One region of the Marinicrinis lubricantis genome, then DNA from elsewhere that is predicted to be linked to it. Evidence: riboswitches for the same ligand, from Rfam matches in the RefSeq annotation. Region 1 holds a riboswitch; the other holds the start of a gene.
What was found. A riboswitch is a leader RNA that binds a small molecule or an ion and turns the genes downstream of it on or off. The one in region 1 is predicted to bind cyclic di-GMP.

Region 1 (8,098 bases):
AAGCTCACATTCTCTTGGCCCAGCTTTTTCCGCAGTCCTTGCAGCGGGGTGACCTGATAAGGCAGCGAACCGCTGTACCAATCCCGGTAGATCACATCGCCCAGCGGTCCGATGACGGCAAGCTTCTTCGTCTTCTCGCGCTTCAACGGAAGCGTCTGTTGATCGTTCTTAAGCAGCACGACAGATTCCTTCGCCGCTTTCAGCGATAAGGCCGCATGATCCGGATGCATTAGCTTCGAGTCTGGGATCTTCGAGTACGGATTGATCTCCGGTGGATCGAACAGGCCGAGTCGCATGCGAATGCGGAAGATGTTCGTGATCGCGCGATCAAGATCGGCTTCGCTCAGCATTCCGCGCTCGATCGCTTCCGTAACCGCCTGAATGACAAGGTCTTTATCGTCGGTTAAGCAGTCGACTCCGCGCTTCAACGCACCCGCGGCAGATTCTGCATGAGTCTCATGGTAATGGTGGTAGTCAACGGTCTGGGAAAGGTCTCCTCCGTCACAGACGATGAAGCCGCCTAAGCCCCACTCCCCTTTCACGTATTTGTTCACGTCGGGGCTTTCAATCGCTGGTGTGCCGTTGATCGAGTTATATGCAGTCATAATCGACTGGACTTGTCCATCGACAATGGCTGCTTCGAAAGGCTTTAAATAATATTCATGCTTATTACGCGGATCTATACTCGCAGAGTACGTTAGTCGGTCCTTTTCGTTATTGTTGGCGTAAAAATGCTTCAGCGTCGGCACCATCTTCAAATATTTCGGATGTTCGCCGTGCATGCCCTTCGCCAGTTGGACCGTCATCGTTCCGGTCAGATGCGGGTCTTCGCCGTAGGCTTCCTCGGTGCGTCCCCATCTTGGATCTCTCTCCATATCTACGGTCGGTGCCCATAATGTCAGGCCGTATTTATCCGGCTGCTGATTGTAGAAGACGCGGGCTTCATCACCGACGACCGAGCCAATTTCTTTCATAAGCTCTGGATTCCATGTACAGGCCAGACCGATGGGCTGCGGGAAGACGGTTGCCTCCCCTCTCCAAGCCACACCGTGAGCTGCTTCTCCGCCGACACTGTATGGACCGATGCCGAATCTTTCAATCGCTGCTTGACGGGTAGGGATTTGGGAGATTTTCTCCTCTAACGTGAGCCTGGATACGAGGTCTTTGACGCGCTCCTCTACTGGCAGGTTCGGATCTTGAAATGGATAGGTATGCTGTGCTGTCATCGTGTTCACCATCCTTAGGTTTAATGAGAAGATGGCTAGATTTTACCATAAATAGAGCGCTTTCAATACCTATAAGATTGGTTAAAAAACCACCTGAAGATTATAGATTAATCTTTGAGGTCAGACCACTTGTTTTCGGCTGGCGGCCTTTCGAAGTGCTGCAGCTTCTTCACCAGCTCATCCGCGTCGTCACTCATCACATACAGGGACTGATTGGACGGCCGCGCGAACCCGCTGTCGATAGCATGCTGGATCAGGTTAGATAATGGAGTGTAGAAACCTTCGATATTATACAAGCCGACGGGCTTCGTATGGATGCCAAGTTGGGACCAACTGAGTACCTCGAAGATTTCCTCGAAGGTCCCAAGCCCGCCGGGCAGCGCGATAAACGCATCGGCGAGTTCCATCATCTTCGCCTTGCGCTGATGCATATCATCCACTTCGATCAATATTGTCAATTCCGCATGCACCATTTCACCTCGAAATAGTCCTTTCGGCATTACACCGATCACGTTTCCTCCATGACGGAGCAGGGTGTCTGCGATCTTTCCCATTAATCCGATTTTGGAGCCTCCATATATCAGCTCTATACCGCTTTTGGCCATTACTTTGCCTAGATTTTCTGCGGCTTGCACATACGCAGGGGAAACGCCGGAATTGGAACCGGCAAATACACAGATTCGTTTCAAATGAATTCTCCTTTACGTGTGGGTTGTTCATGATGAGTATACAATATTTAGTGGCGGAAGTGAATTTTTTGCACCATATATAGTATTATTGGCATGTTTGTGTATAGATACTGAATTCCCAGCGCATTCTAAGGATGCCAATGATTTAGTGGATGATCATAATGTGGAGGGGATCTAGATGACACAGAATAGTCAGCACCAAGAGGCGCACGGCATCGGTCAGATTGAGGAGCAGCTGAAGCAGCAGGCAGAGGCGGCTGAGTCGATTCAAGGGATCAACGAGGCGGATCGCGATATTGCGGAGAAAGCACGCCAGCGTGAATCCGAACTGGATGAGTTGGAATTTTGACCAAAACGGTTGTACAATAAAAAGCATTATCCCGGCAATTCTTTCGTGCTGAGGATGGTGCTTTTTTTGTATACATAATAGAAACTTTACTCTATGTTTCGTATTGAGGTGCACATATGATGGACAACAAGGATCAGTCAGAAAACCATTCTTATGAATTAGCTACATTTGCCGGGGGATGTTTTTGGTGCATGGTTACGCCTTTTGAGGAGTTTCCAGGCATTCACGGGATCGTCTCCGGATATATGGGAGGCCTTACGGACAATCCCACGTACGAGCAGGTGAAGCAAGGGGATACGGGTCATGCCGAGGTGGTTCAGATCACCTTCGATCCGGACGTATTTCCGTATGAGAAGCTGTTGGAGCTGTATTGGGTCCAAATCGATCCAACCGATGCGGGAGGACAATTCCACGACCGGGGATCGTCGTACCGAACCGTGATTTTTTACCACCATGAGGAGCAGCGTATGTTAGCGGAACGCTCGAAGCAAGCGCTTGAAGCCGGCGGGCAGTTTAATAAGCCGATTGTCACGGAAATCGTGCCTGCAAGTACTTTTTATCCGGCAGAAGAATATCATCAGGATTATCATAGGAAGCATCCGAAGCATTACAAGGAAGACCGTGAACAGTCAGGAAGAGATGAATTTATTCGAAAGCATTGGGAAAAGTGAAATCAGGTGGAAGAGGTGCGGAATCCATGAGCGTTTATGAATTTGAAGTGACGACGATTAGCGGGGAGAATATATCACTGCGGGATTATGAAGGGAAGGTGCTCCTCATCGTCAATACCGCGACGAAGTGCGGATTTGCGCCGCAGCTGAAGGAGCTGCAGTCGCTGCATGAGGATTATCAAGAGCAGGGGTTTGCCGTGCTGGGGTTTCCGTGCAATCAATTCAAGGAGCAGGAGCCTGGATCTGATGCGGAAATCGAACAGACCTGTCAGCTGCAGTTCGGCACCCGTTTTCCGATGTTCAGCAAAATCGAAGTGAACGGCCCTGGCACGCATCCGTTATATCAGTATTTGAAGAAGGAAGAGTCGGGCTTGCTGGGCGAGAGTATTAAATGGAACTTCACGAAATTTCTCGTCGACCGCAGCGGCAAACCTGTGAAACGATACGCCCCAACCACGACTCCGAATAAGATTCGGAAGGATATTGAGGCGCTGCTGGGCAGGTAAATCACAAGCAAAATCTATGAATCTATGAAGATCAGCCTTGGTGAGGGCTGGTCTTTTTGTTTTAGTCCGAATGTCCCATGTTGGCATCTCCATAACCTGAAAATCTCGTGTATTCACCATAAAGTTACACAGGGTTGTCACAAATTAGGGGATAGTGTATCATTTTGGGAGATTTATTGGTAATATCATCCTAGTCCAATAGACATCACGAAAGAATACCAAGCGAAATGAACCACGGCAAATCCGTACGAAAGTCGGAGACGCAAAGCCACGGGTCTAAGCCTTAACCGATGTTAAGGGATGGCAGCCGGGCCGCTCAAACTTCGTCTTGGTCTTTTTTTGTCTAAAAATAAGGGGGAACAAGTATGAACATGAGATTTGGAAGAAGAAAGAATCATAGAAAGACAGGGATGCTGCTTAGTTTGATCATGACCATCATCATGGCTTGGAGCGTGATGCCGCCTATCCATATGGAAGGTGCGGTGAAGTATGTCTTCTCAAGAGATACGTCGAAGGTCGAGCTTGATGGTAAAAGCCTCTATACATATAAGCATCACGCCGTATGGCACGGGTTTGACCCGAGCTGGAATACACAAATCTTCTACCGGAACTTGCAGACGGGACAGGAACTGCAAATTACGGATCACGGACAGCCGGCCAAAATGCCGGTTATGACGGAATTGAGCAATGGCGACATAGTCATCATCTGGATGGACAAACGTGAATATGCGGGTCAAACGAACTTTAACTGGGATGTATACAGCTATAATTTGACCGCGGGTATCGAGAAGAAGCTGAGCAGCGGAGCAGCCGAGAATCGTGTCGTTACTGCAGACGGAAATTATGCCGTATGGTTCGATGCCAGATTGCAAATTACGCTATACAACCTGCAAACGAACGAAGCTAGTGTCATTGGTGAAGGCTACAGTCCGATCGTCAAAGATGGAAAAGTGATGTTCAACGCGCCTTCCAAGCAGGAGCTTAAAATCTATGATATCGCTTCGGGTCAAACCGAAACGGCGGTTCAAATCTCAGGAAGCGAATACATCCGCCTATTTCAATTTAATGGGGAAAGAGCCGTATGGAAACAAAGAGACAACGCGACGGATCTATACAAGTATGTGTCCATCGAATCGGACGACCCGAGTGCGGTTCCTATCGATTTGACTCAGCCAGTCAAGAAAGAGCGAGAATATTTGAATTTATATATCGGAGACAAGAACGCAGCCTGGCTTGAAGACGTAGGCGGTTCACCGCAGTTGTTCGGGGCGAATTTGGAAGAGCATGAGTCGTATCAGATGACTTTTGGTACAGAGCGCCCGGATGTGATTGGGTTTACAGGAGATCAACTGGTTACAAGAAGTGCCGCTAACCTATTGGTATATACCTCGATTCGCCGGATGGAAATTCCGGATGCGACCTTTACGCCATCTGAGGAGAGTTCTGGGTGGTTTGATGCACAGGGCGGAGTACTCGAATCCACGGACGGCACCGTGAAAGTGGTTGTTCCGGCACAGGCTTTTGCGGAGCGGACGAAAGTGACCTTGAAACCGAAATCTAATGCGGAAGCAGAAGATGCGATGACGCCGGTAACAAGTTTGTGGACGATGGAGATAGGCGGGGAGGCAAAGCTGCCGCTTCAGCTTCATATGTCATACGCCAATACGGACTTGACTGCTGCGTATGTGAACAAGCTGGGCATTTATCGCGCTGACGAGCAGCCCGATGCTTCATTGGAATATATCGGAGGTAGTGCAGATGAAGACAGCCGGACGGTGCAGGCAGATGTGATGCAATCCGGAACCTACGGTTTATTTATGTATGAACCTTCGTTTCAAGATGTGAAGGGGCACTGGGGACAGAGCTATATTGAAACACTGGCTGCCAGATGGAAAGTGAGCGGTGTGGGCGAAGACAAGTTCGGGCCGAATCAAACGCTGACAAGGGCTGAATTTACGAAAATGCTGGCGGATGCAACGGGGATGACGGTCAATATGGAAGCAAAGGCGAATGCACACTTTGCCGATATGAGCTCGCATTGGTCCAATCCATGGGTCGCCGCTGCGGTTGAAGCCGGATGGGTGAACGGAGTGGACGGTAAATTCCTGCCGAACCGGGCAATCACTCGTGAGGAAATGATGGTCATGCTCATTCAGGCGCTAGGTTATGAGAATGAAGCACAGATGACCGATCAGGAAATGAATCAGCTGCTCCAATTCAATGATGCAAAGCAAATCAGCGGATGGGCGAAGCAGGCTGCCGCACTGGCAGTGAAGCATCAATTGATTATGGGAAGCAACGGCCTTATCGCGCCAAAGGATATTTCCACACGCGCGGAAGCGGCGGTCGTGATGTATAAGGTATTGATGGAGAGAGGAGAACTTGTGAATGAGTAAGAAGCCGAGGCGAAGCTGGAAAAAACGAATACGCCGAGCATGGATACTAAGCCTTGCAGCGATCATATTCATTACTGGGCTGCCCATGATACCAGGGCTGGATATAGAGGAAGCCTATGCGGATACCGCCATCTCGATAGAACCGCATCGATTCAGTTCGATTTACGGCGGGCTTGCCGATGTAAGCTTTCAGTATCTGGACTACGGTGAATATGAAGCGCATGATACCGCCATTACATTGCACCAGAACGGTACAATGCTGGAAACGTTAGACAGCGCTCCTTATGCGACAGGCAGCGAACAGACGTACACATGGGATGGTACAATTCAAGGGCAGCCTGCGTTGGACGGGCAATACAACATTAAGGTAACCCCGGTTCAGTTCGCGGCCCATGGCGGCGATGTCGATGTGGAGGTATTTAATCCGAATCCGCCTGCTCCGGCGTATATCGAAATGCTCCCGAATCCGGAAAGCGATACCCATGTCATCCGAGGCATTGCGGAGAAGAATACGCAGGTGTTTTTGTATGTGAAATACACAAGAAGAGTGGGAGATGACCGGCAGGTTGTCGATCCTGGAGATCCAGTCGTCTGGCAGGAGGCTATTCCGGTCTCAGACACAAGGACATGGTCTCAGGATATCCCGGATACAGAGCTTCAAAATTATTTTGATGAGTTTCCTGCGTACGGCCGGTTCGAGCCGCAGGACTATATTGGGGAATGGGAGGTCGAAGTTGAACTTCCTCCTTATCTAATTGCAGATATTACAGCCGTCGCTTATCGTCCCTATGATCAGAAGTGGTCGGAGGATCCTTCGGAAATATTAAGAGTATTGCGCTATAAAGCCCAGACGGACGATACGAAATGGGCTTACTTAGCAAACTATTACTACAACAAAATCTACGAGCAAGAGATTGCTGATCAGTTGCATGATGTTGCTGAGGATAATGGACTGCCAGTAGAAACATGCTTCGAGGGTCAGACCTGTTACAATCAGATTCCGGAAGGTTACAGTCTCTTACTGTTCGATCCGATCAATGCAGGGAACATACTCGAGGCAGATCGGGAGAAGATTGAAGAAGAATTTGCGAATAAAAACGGGCATCCTTTAGCTAAGCATTTTGACCCGATCAATATGGCTACTGGTGATTTCAGCTTTTACCACACGAATATGACCGTACAGGCCGTCATGCCGCTGGAGTTTGCGATCTCTTACCATAGCAGAGAGTCGTACAACGGGGACTTGGGCTATGGATGGCACCATACGTTCGAGAGAAGGCTTGAATTCAGAGACGGTGATGTCGTGTACGTCGTTACGCCGGAAGGAGCAAGCCTGAAATATACGCCGACGGGGAACGGTCAGTACGAAACACCGGCAGGGGTTTACGACACATTAGTGAAAAACTCGGACGGAAGCTATACCCTTACGGCACCACAACAATGGGAGTATGTATTCCGTCAGGATGGAATGCTTTACGGCATTACTGACAATAACGGTCATCAAACGAAGCTGACTTATTATGGCACCGTTCTGAAGGAAGTGAGCACGGAAGGCGCGAAGCTGCTATTTACATACGGGAATGGCGGCAAGATTATGGAGGTCACCGACCATACGGGACGCAAAGTGCAGTACCGCTATGATGAAGTCAATCATCACCTGGAAGAAGTGGTGCTTCCAGACGGCGCAGTCATCGGCTTCGACTATGATGAACGTCACCGGATGACCGCAATTCATAATCCGAATCAGACCGCATCGCTTATTAATGAATACGATGATCAGGATCGAGTCGTGGCACAGCGCGCATTCAGCGGGGAATGGGGCTACATGGAGTACTTCCCTGACCAGATGCAGACGAGGATTACGAACGAGCGCGGCTACGTCCAAGTGTACGAATACGATGAGCGCCAGCGCAAAACAGCCGTTCATTATCCGGATGGCAGCTCGGAGCATTTCGAATATGACGGCAATGATAATCTGACGCGGTATATTGACCCGAAAGGGAACGAGAATCGGTTTATTTACGACGGCAAAGGCAATATGCTCCAAGCGATTGACGCATTAGGGAATATGACGACCTACACGTACAATGGCTGGAATATGCCGGAGACCATTACAGATGCGCTTGGAAACGTCACAAGAATGGCTTACGACAGCAAGGGCAATCTGACCTCGATAACGGACGCACTTGGTCGTACTACGACGATTGTCCGCAATGAGGAAGGAATCCCTGTTCGTATGGTGAGTCCGTCCGGTGCCGAGG
Region 2 (8,098 bases), on a different contig from region 1:
TCTCTCCATAATGAAGCTTCAACACCAAGCAGAGGTTATTAATCGCTGAAGTACTCATGGAAGTAGGAATATTCTTCGTCCCCGTTCCCTTGGGCGGCCCCAGCACATCCAGCTGCACATCCGTATTCATGGCAATGACGTCTCCCCGTTCCAAAAAGGAAACCGGAATCGCCTTCTCCTTGATCTTCTCTACAAACTGCTCGAACAAAATCGTATCGTTCGCAACCTTCGGCATATAAACACGGCCCACATGCTTTGCGTCCAAAAGGGAAATAAACCCTCCGATATGATCGTGATGCGGATGGGTCGCTACGACGGCATCGAGATGATCCACTCCCAAGTCGCTTAAGGATTGAACCAATGCTTTACCAGCCTTCTCATATCCAGCATCAATCAGCAGGTTTGAGCCGTCCGGCGCCTCAATGTAAATCGAATCCCCGCCCTTTTCTTGATCACTAAAATGAAAATATCGAATCGAAAGCTTGCCTTCATCCCGGCTTCGGTCCAAAAATGCTTTTTCATCCACGATGCTCTGAAGCGTAAAATCTGCATCGTTCGCTTGCACGGGAGCAGCACCGAAAAATGGCTCCCTCTGTCCGCATCCTGCCAAGAAGAATACCGTGATGCAAATCCCGGTGATGATTCTTGTTAGCTGTACCTTCTTCATATGTCTTACCTTCATACGGCATCCTCCCTTCATGCTGTAGCAAACCGAATATATATGGTATTGTTTGTCATGCATTCGTTTCACATGCAGCATTTTTGTCTTCTACAGCTGCGATGTGCCCAAAAGCATACCTGTGAACTGTGCTGTAAAAATGTTGATATTATATTAAATTCAATAGTAAGCGCTTTCTTTCCTGCTTTTTTGAACAAATTTTCAGAATTTTCTATTAATTAAGCCCAATTTCTTGCTTTCTCTTTATTGTTTTGCCATAATAAAGCTACTTCTTGTAGGGAAAGGTCGATGCAGAAATGAAAATTGATGTAGATTCCCAAGCCGCTCAGCACTTTATTCAAGAGATGGATCTGAAGCCGGGAAGCTATGTCCGTTTCTTCACCAAATACGGCGGACACAGCACCATTCAGACAAGCTACTCCCTCGGCATTTCATTTGATGAGCCTTCAAGAGCCGCTGCCAAGACGGAGGTTGCAGGAATTACGTTTTACGTGGAGCAAACCGATCTTTGGTACTTTGACGGTCATGATTTGAAGGTGCGTTTCAACGAAAAGTCGCAGGAAATCGAATACGAATATCCTGCAAGCGAATGAAAAAAACGCCTACGAGGATGCTTTCCTCACGGCGCTTTTTTTCTGATCATTTCGAATTGTACTCTCTTGGCAAGCTCCATTGGGGGCAAAGGCTTGCTGTATACGTACCCCTGGATATACTCACATCCGTTTTGCATTAAAAATTGTACCTCGTCCTGCTTTTCAACGCCTTCGGCGATCACCATCATATCCAAATGCTTCGTTAAGTCAATAATCGTTTTCAAAATACCCGCTTTTTGTTCATCATTCAATATATTTTGCACAAAGCTTCTATCGATCTTCAGTTTATCTACCGGAAGCTTGTGCAGTGCATTCAGTGAGCTGTAACCCGTACCAAAATCGTCCATACTGATACTAAAACCGGATTCCTTCAAGCTACGGATAGCTTCTGCCGCATGATCCATATCAATTGCGACGCTTTCAGTAATTTCAAACTCGAGAGCGCAAGGATTTAACTGCTCCTGGTGAATGATTTCGAGTACCCTCTTCGGAAAATTCGTATGAAGCAGCTGCTTCAATGACAAATTAATGGCGATTTTAGGCACTTCCAGTCCATGCTCCTGCCATTCTTTAATTTGCTCGCAAACTTTCCTTATCGTCCACTCGCCAAGCGGCACGATCAACCCGCTTTCTTCTGCAAGGGGGATAAATTCCCCGGGAGATATCCATCCCTTATCCGGATGCTTCCAACGAAGCAAAGCTTCTAGTCCAATCATACTAGAGGTTGCAGAATGATATTGCGGCTGATAATGCACCTCGAAATGTTCATTCTGAAGCGCGGACTGCATTTCATTCTCGAGCAGCAGCTGTTCTCTGTACGATTTAATCTCGGGCGAGAAGAACTGCAGCTCCTTGCCGTCCCTTTTTGCGATCTGAAGCGCATAATTTGCCTGTTGATGCAGCTCTTCTAAGCTGCAATGACTCTTCGACAAGGATGCGCCGATTCGAATATGAGCATAAATTTCATAATGCCCGATCAACAACGGCTTCTGAAATTGGTCAATCAACATATTACATAATTGCTGAAGATCCTGCAGCCCGATTTCCTTTTCGATTAGTATGGCAAATTCATCGGCATAAATTTTAAAGAGCTTCATCCCCATACTGATTTGGCCCTTCATCCTTTGCGCAGTCTCACGGAGCAGCTGATCTGCTGTTTCCTCTCCAAAAGCATCATTCATTTGCTTGAATCGATCAATATTTATAAGGAGCAGTGTGACCTTTCGACCATCAACGAATTTACTTTTCCAGTTGGCTTTAAACAACTGCCGATTCGGCAGGCCCGTATTCTCATCCATATACCTTCTTAGCATCGATTTACGTATAAGTATGTACATCAATATGGCTGTCGCCGTAATAAAAACCCAACCTTTGATGGATTGCAGCCGATGTACACTGTCATGCGTGATGCCGAACCACTCCAGCGCATAGTCGGAAAACGCAATATACATGACACCAAATAAGCCGTAAATCACTGCTGCTTTCATAGCAAATTCCTTCATGTACACATTCGACCATCCTTGAACTGCAAAATTCTCAAACTTGGCGCATGCATCCAGTTATGAAACAAGTCCTAAAATCCACCTCCGACTTCATGAATGATATAGATCCAATTTTCCTGATCACCCCGCACTTCCCTAGGCAATACAAAGCACCGATAAAAAAAACCGCCCTTCTAGTAGGCGGCAATAACCCCAACCTCTAGGCGACCCGGCTGCCATTGCTTTTTGCTTTAGGCCCGTGGCTTTGCGTCCCTGTCTTTCGACTAGGTTTGCCTTTTCTGAAGTTTTCTATATGACTTCATCAGTTCTATAGTACTATATTTTTGTAGAAAAAACAGATATTTTGTAAAAAAACAAAGGATAATTTTCCATACGCCTTCGATGCCCGGCCTCATCGCAAAAAAGCAGGAAGTTATGAACTCCCTGCCTCGGATTAACTTGAATTGAAAGTTATTCAGCGTCCTTGCTTAACCAATCCAACTCCAGCTGCGACGGAGCAATCAGCTCGCTGAAATAATACCAACGCGGGTTATGAAGCATTTGTCAACACACGGCAGTCATGAAGCCTTCCATGTGAGGGATATTAAGAGCGGAGGTGAGCATGAATGGATACAGAAACCTCTCCAAAGCCGGAAGTTGCCCCTGTCCCCATCTGGAGATGCCGAAATAACGAATGCAAGGCATGGATGCGTAAAGAAATGTCAGATGACGATTCTCCAGGCTGCCCGCTGTGCGGCGGTCCAATGCTCCGCGGAATTCGTCATTTGCCGAAGTTAGATAAAAAGCCCATTCGCAAAAAGAAAAGCGAGCAGCCTGCGTGGACATCATAATTTCGTGACAATGGAAAATAAGATACTATTTTTGATTTTTGTGTTAGATATGTGATGCAGGTGAACTAGGCAGTCAGCTTTACTGACTGCCATCTTTTCGTTCCCCGCTATCTTGGATGGAGGAATCGCCTTCCTTTTGTTACAATGTTGATACAACCCAATGATTTATAATAGAGGGGGAATCGGTCCATGGCACGCAATCAAAAGCTCGTCACCGATGCCGATTTGGATGAAGCGATGGAAAGAGAAGCGAGAATTCGTGTGTTCCAAGACGACCACATGGTTGGTACTGGGGGCACGATCGTTCGTTACACGGAAGACATGGTCGTCATCCAAAATAGTGTAAGTGATGTGACTTATTACCGCAGAGATGAATGTGAATTTTTCGAGATGAGAAAAAGTTGAATTATTTCAGCATGCCCCGGTAAATGCCTGGAGATGATTCCGGAATTTCAATGGCACCCACGGTCTTACTGTAAAATTGAACGGGACCGGCCCCTCCGATAATGCCATATCCGTATCCTTCTTCTCGCATAGCATGCAGGGCCGCGATCAGCAGCGCCTTGCCTGCCCCTATACCCCTTTCTGCTGGATCGACTCCCGTCGGACCGAAGAATGCTTTGGCCGTTGCGTCATAACAGGCGAAGCCGATCAGCTTTTCCGAAGACTTGCCGTCAATCGTGATCGTCTTTGTTGCAAGCAAGCAGGACACCGGTTGTCTAGCGAACGCCGCCTCGCATTCACTCGACCAATGCGCATTAAAATGGCTCTTCACCCATTCCGTTACGATGTGCTTCTCCGGAGGAAGCCCCCTGCGAATGGTGATTCCTTTTTCTTCGAGTTTTTTGTGAGCGCTCCCATTCGGAGGTAAATCATACAATTTCACAAGCATATCAGGCATATTTACTCCACCTTTCACCATATTTTGTGTTCTAAAGATCATTATACCTCACTAGAGAATGTGCTGACACGAAATTTTCTCGATACATTCTCCATCTCTAATACGAACCTTGTCGCCTTCTCGGCATCTAGGGAAGTGCCAGCTTTCCCAAGACCGTAGCACGATGCGCGCCAGTAGCAGCGGGCAGATTGCTGCTTATGCCATGCAGAAAGTCATTTCCGAGCAGAGCAAATATGACCGCTTCTTTAGCGTCATCATCAAATCCGAGCATATTGGAGGTCATCACGTTCTGTTTAGGCAGCAGAGTACGGAGCATCTGCATCAGTGTTCGATTGTGGGCTCCTCCACCGGTTACGATCACTTCCTCAATCGAATAGCGCGGTAACACAAACCTTCTATATCCGTCCGCTATAGATCTGGCTGTAAAAGCGGTGGCTGTTGCCACAATGTCGGCATCCGTGCAGCCCGCTGATTTTACCTTCGCAATCCAATGTTCGGCATAGGCTTTTCCAAACACCTCCCGCCCTGTTGATTTAGGCGGAGCTTGTTTGAAATAAGGATGAACCAGCATTTCGGTAAGCAGTGCCTCGTTCGGGGTTCCTCTGGAGGCCCAAGCACCGCCGGCATCCAACATAAGCTGTCCCCCGGACAAGGTTTGTACAGCTTGATCGATCAGCATATTGCCAGGACCGGTATCGAAGGCTAACAGCTCTTCTGGTCCCGCTCCAGGAGGCAGTGCTGTACAGTTCCCGATTCCACCGATATTTTGGAGAATCCGGCCCTTGTCGCCTTGGCGAAACAAAATCAGATCACCGTAAGGCGCCAGCGGTGCTCCTTGACCGTTCATGGCCATATCTGCCGGACGAAAATCACCGACGACGATTCTTCCAGTTCGCTTCGCCAATACCGACAGATCGCCAAGCTGCAGTGTTGACCGTATGAGACGAGGATCGTCAGCTGAGTTCTCAGGAATATGCCACACCGTCTGACCGTGTGAACTAATAAAGTCAATCGCCTCGAGCGGCATTCCGGCCTCTTGGACGGCCTCTATCGCAGCCTGGGCGAAGCGCTCCGCCAGTTCGAAATTCATGCTGCACACCAGCGCCACATTCGAATGCTCTAGTGTACAAAGCTCTTTCAGCCTTTCACGGAAGTTCGGATCATACGGCTTATTCACATACTGAATCAGCTTCACCTTGGAATCCAGACCACAGCCTTCAATCGTCACAACGGCCGCATCAATGCCGTCCAGTGAAGTGCCCGACATCAAACCGACAGCGGTCACAACGGTTTTACTGCTTATTGTATTTAATGTTTTCATAAGCGATCACTTATTAAATTTTGATCCTGCTCTTGAACGATTGCCCTATATTGCGTGTTTAGAAGACTTGCGATCATGCGCTTCTTCATCCCAGCCCCTCCTCGTAACGTAAATATGGCTCTCGCATTCGTTTCCACCTCTCCACATCGCTCGACCAACTGGATATGATATGTTCTAAACCATAGATCTTGGCTATGTTCTTCCGAACCTCATCGCTGCCTGTCAGCAAATCGATGAAACAGCGCCTCCCTTCTTCTGCAGGCTTCAGCCATTCGAAATGTTCAGGGTACTGACGGCTTAGCTCATGCAGGAGCACTAATCCGGTGTGAACGGGCTGATACGCCTTCGGGTCCGTCACGAACAGCTGTACACCGCCGCACTTCTGTCCCTTATACTTCGAGTAGACCGGGGACGCATACATCGGATGAAAATGAATACCGGGAAGGCCATATGACTTCATCCTCCCCGCCAATTTCCTACCGTCTATCCAAGGCGCCCCAATCCACTCGAACGGTTTCGTCGTACCTCGACCTTCGGATACATTGGTGCCTTCCAGCAGACAGGTCCCGGCATACGTCCGTACTGTATCCATTGTCGGCATATTCGGTGACGGCATAAGCCAGGGAAGGCCGGTATCTTGAAATTCCATCCGTCGATTCCATCCTTCCAGCCAGACAACTTCCAGCTCACAGCCTAACTGACGTTCCGCGTTATACATGCCAGCCAGCTCACCGATCGTCATTCCAGTACGGATCGGCATCGTCCATGCGCCGACCATGGATTCAAAGCCCGGAACAAGTAATCCGCCTTCACACCTCAGCCCGCCCAGCGGATTTGGACGGTCAAGCACGAGAAGGCTTTTTCCATATTCCGCACAAGCTTCGATGACGTAAAACAGCGTCGACAAATACGTGTAAAAGCGAACCCCTGTATCCTGCATATCAAAAATAACTGTATCCAATGGCTCCAGCATGTCTGAAGTCGGCTTTCGCCGCTCGCCGTACAAGCTGTATACCGGAACGCCATAGTACGGTTCGAACTCATCCCCGAACGTCTCACCTGCCTGCCGTTCCCCGTACAAGCCATGCTCACAGGCGAATAGAGCCGCAATCTTGGCGGAAGCAAGACCAGCGCAAACCTCAATCGTAGAACGGAAATCCGCTGTAATTCCGGTAGGGCCTGTCACTATACCTATTCTCCGATCGGACAGCATCGGGTGGTTTAAATCCGGCAGTCGATCAATCCCCGTACGCACGATACGATCCATCGTTCATCGCCTCCGCCGCCTCATTCTTACCCGCCTCAGGCTGAAACATGTTATTTGCCGCTTTATGCATATATATCGCGGCAATACCGCCGAACAGCGCGGCAAACCCGACGATCGTGACCAGCAGGGGCATCGTAAAGATCAACGCCTGTATACAAGCCCCAATCGTATAGGCAGGATGGCGAAAAAACAGCTTCACACTTTCCCCCATCGCATGAAATATCCCCATTTGTTTCTGCAGGACGAGCTGGAGTGTATAAAACTGGGAAGCCCATGCCATAAGCGCAAAATACGTCTGAAATACGGCAATCGTCAAATATATGAAGCCATCCTTTCCGCCGTAATACCACCAGGTGGACCAAACGATGAGGATCAAAACCGTGATAAGAAAACCGAACACAGCTGAAGGGACAAAGCCTTTCACAGCACCTGCCCATACATCCCGGATTTTAGATGCTTCTCCCATCCATTTGCGATGATATGCATACATTCCTCCATACAGTAAAGGCATATACAAGAGGGGAAAAAGCATGAGCGCTACCGGCGCAGGCGTGAACAGCACCAATGGAATCAGCACGATCGAACCCATTAGGCTGTGCAGCACCGCCGTGACGATCTCTCGGTACACCTCCGCTCCCGATTTGACGAGTACTTCATTCAATTTGCGCATAATGTATCTCTCTCCTTCTCTAAGGGCGCTCTCTTCATAAAATCCGCTGCTCGGTTAACGGGTCGAAATAATGAACCTTACTCATATCAAGCACAAAGGTTTTCTCCAAGCCGGCATAAGCCTTCGTCTCCGGGTGCACCTTTGCCGTAATTCTACGGCTTCCCATTCGAAAATAGACCAAATTTTCCGAACCGAGATGCTCCACCACTTGAATGCGCGCCTGCAGCGTATGCTCACGATCGATACTCGGCGCATAGTCGTCGCCATATATGTGCTCGGGACGTATTCCCACGACGATAGGCCGATGCTCATACCCTTGCAATACTGCAGCCACA

Region 2: another riboswitch for cyclic di-GMP. It lies ahead of ACFPXP_RS14275 (putative bifunctional diguanylate cyclase/phosphodiesterase); the one in region 1 lies ahead of ACFPXP_RS02405 (S-layer homology domain-containing protein).

The regions. Positions count from the first base shown of each region.
Region 1 is NZ_JBHSQV010000013.1:1,824-9,921, reverse strand. It holds gene ACFPXP_RS02430 (glycoside hydrolase family 3 C-terminal domain-containing protein) at 1-1,226, opposite strand, end outside; gene ACFPXP_RS02425 (LOG family protein) at 1,334-1,915, opposite strand; gene ACFPXP_RS02420 (hypothetical protein) at 2,094-2,264, shown strand; gene msrA (peptide-methionine (S)-S-oxide reductase MsrA) at 2,384-2,935, shown strand; gene ACFPXP_RS02410 (glutathione peroxidase) at 2,962-3,441, shown strand; cyclic di-GMP riboswitch class I at 3,668-3,761, shown strand; gene ACFPXP_RS02405 (S-layer homology domain-containing protein) at 3,807-5,837, shown strand; gene ACFPXP_RS02400 (DUF6531 domain-containing protein) at 5,830-8,098, shown strand, end outside.
Region 2 is NZ_JBHSQV010000166.1:8,790-16,887, reverse strand. It holds gene ACFPXP_RS14285 (ComEC/Rec2 family competence protein) at 1-682, opposite strand, end outside; gene ACFPXP_RS14280 (HesB/YadR/YfhF family protein) at 976-1,272, shown strand; gene ACFPXP_RS14275 (putative bifunctional diguanylate cyclase/phosphodiesterase) at 1,299-2,774, opposite strand; cyclic di-GMP riboswitch class I at 2,974-3,058, opposite strand; gene ACFPXP_RS14270 (cold-inducible protein YdjO-related protein) at 3,380-3,604, shown strand; gene ACFPXP_RS14265 (hypothetical protein) at 3,794-4,009, shown strand; gene ACFPXP_RS14260 (GNAT family N-acetyltransferase) at 4,011-4,505, opposite strand; gene ACFPXP_RS14255 (anhydro-N-acetylmuramic acid kinase) at 4,633-5,826, opposite strand; gene ACFPXP_RS14250 (exo-beta-N-acetylmuramidase NamZ family protein) at 5,912-7,093, opposite strand; gene ACFPXP_RS14245 (hypothetical protein) at 7,065-7,763, opposite strand; gene ACFPXP_RS14240 (ABC transporter ATP-binding protein) at 7,798-8,098, opposite strand, start outside.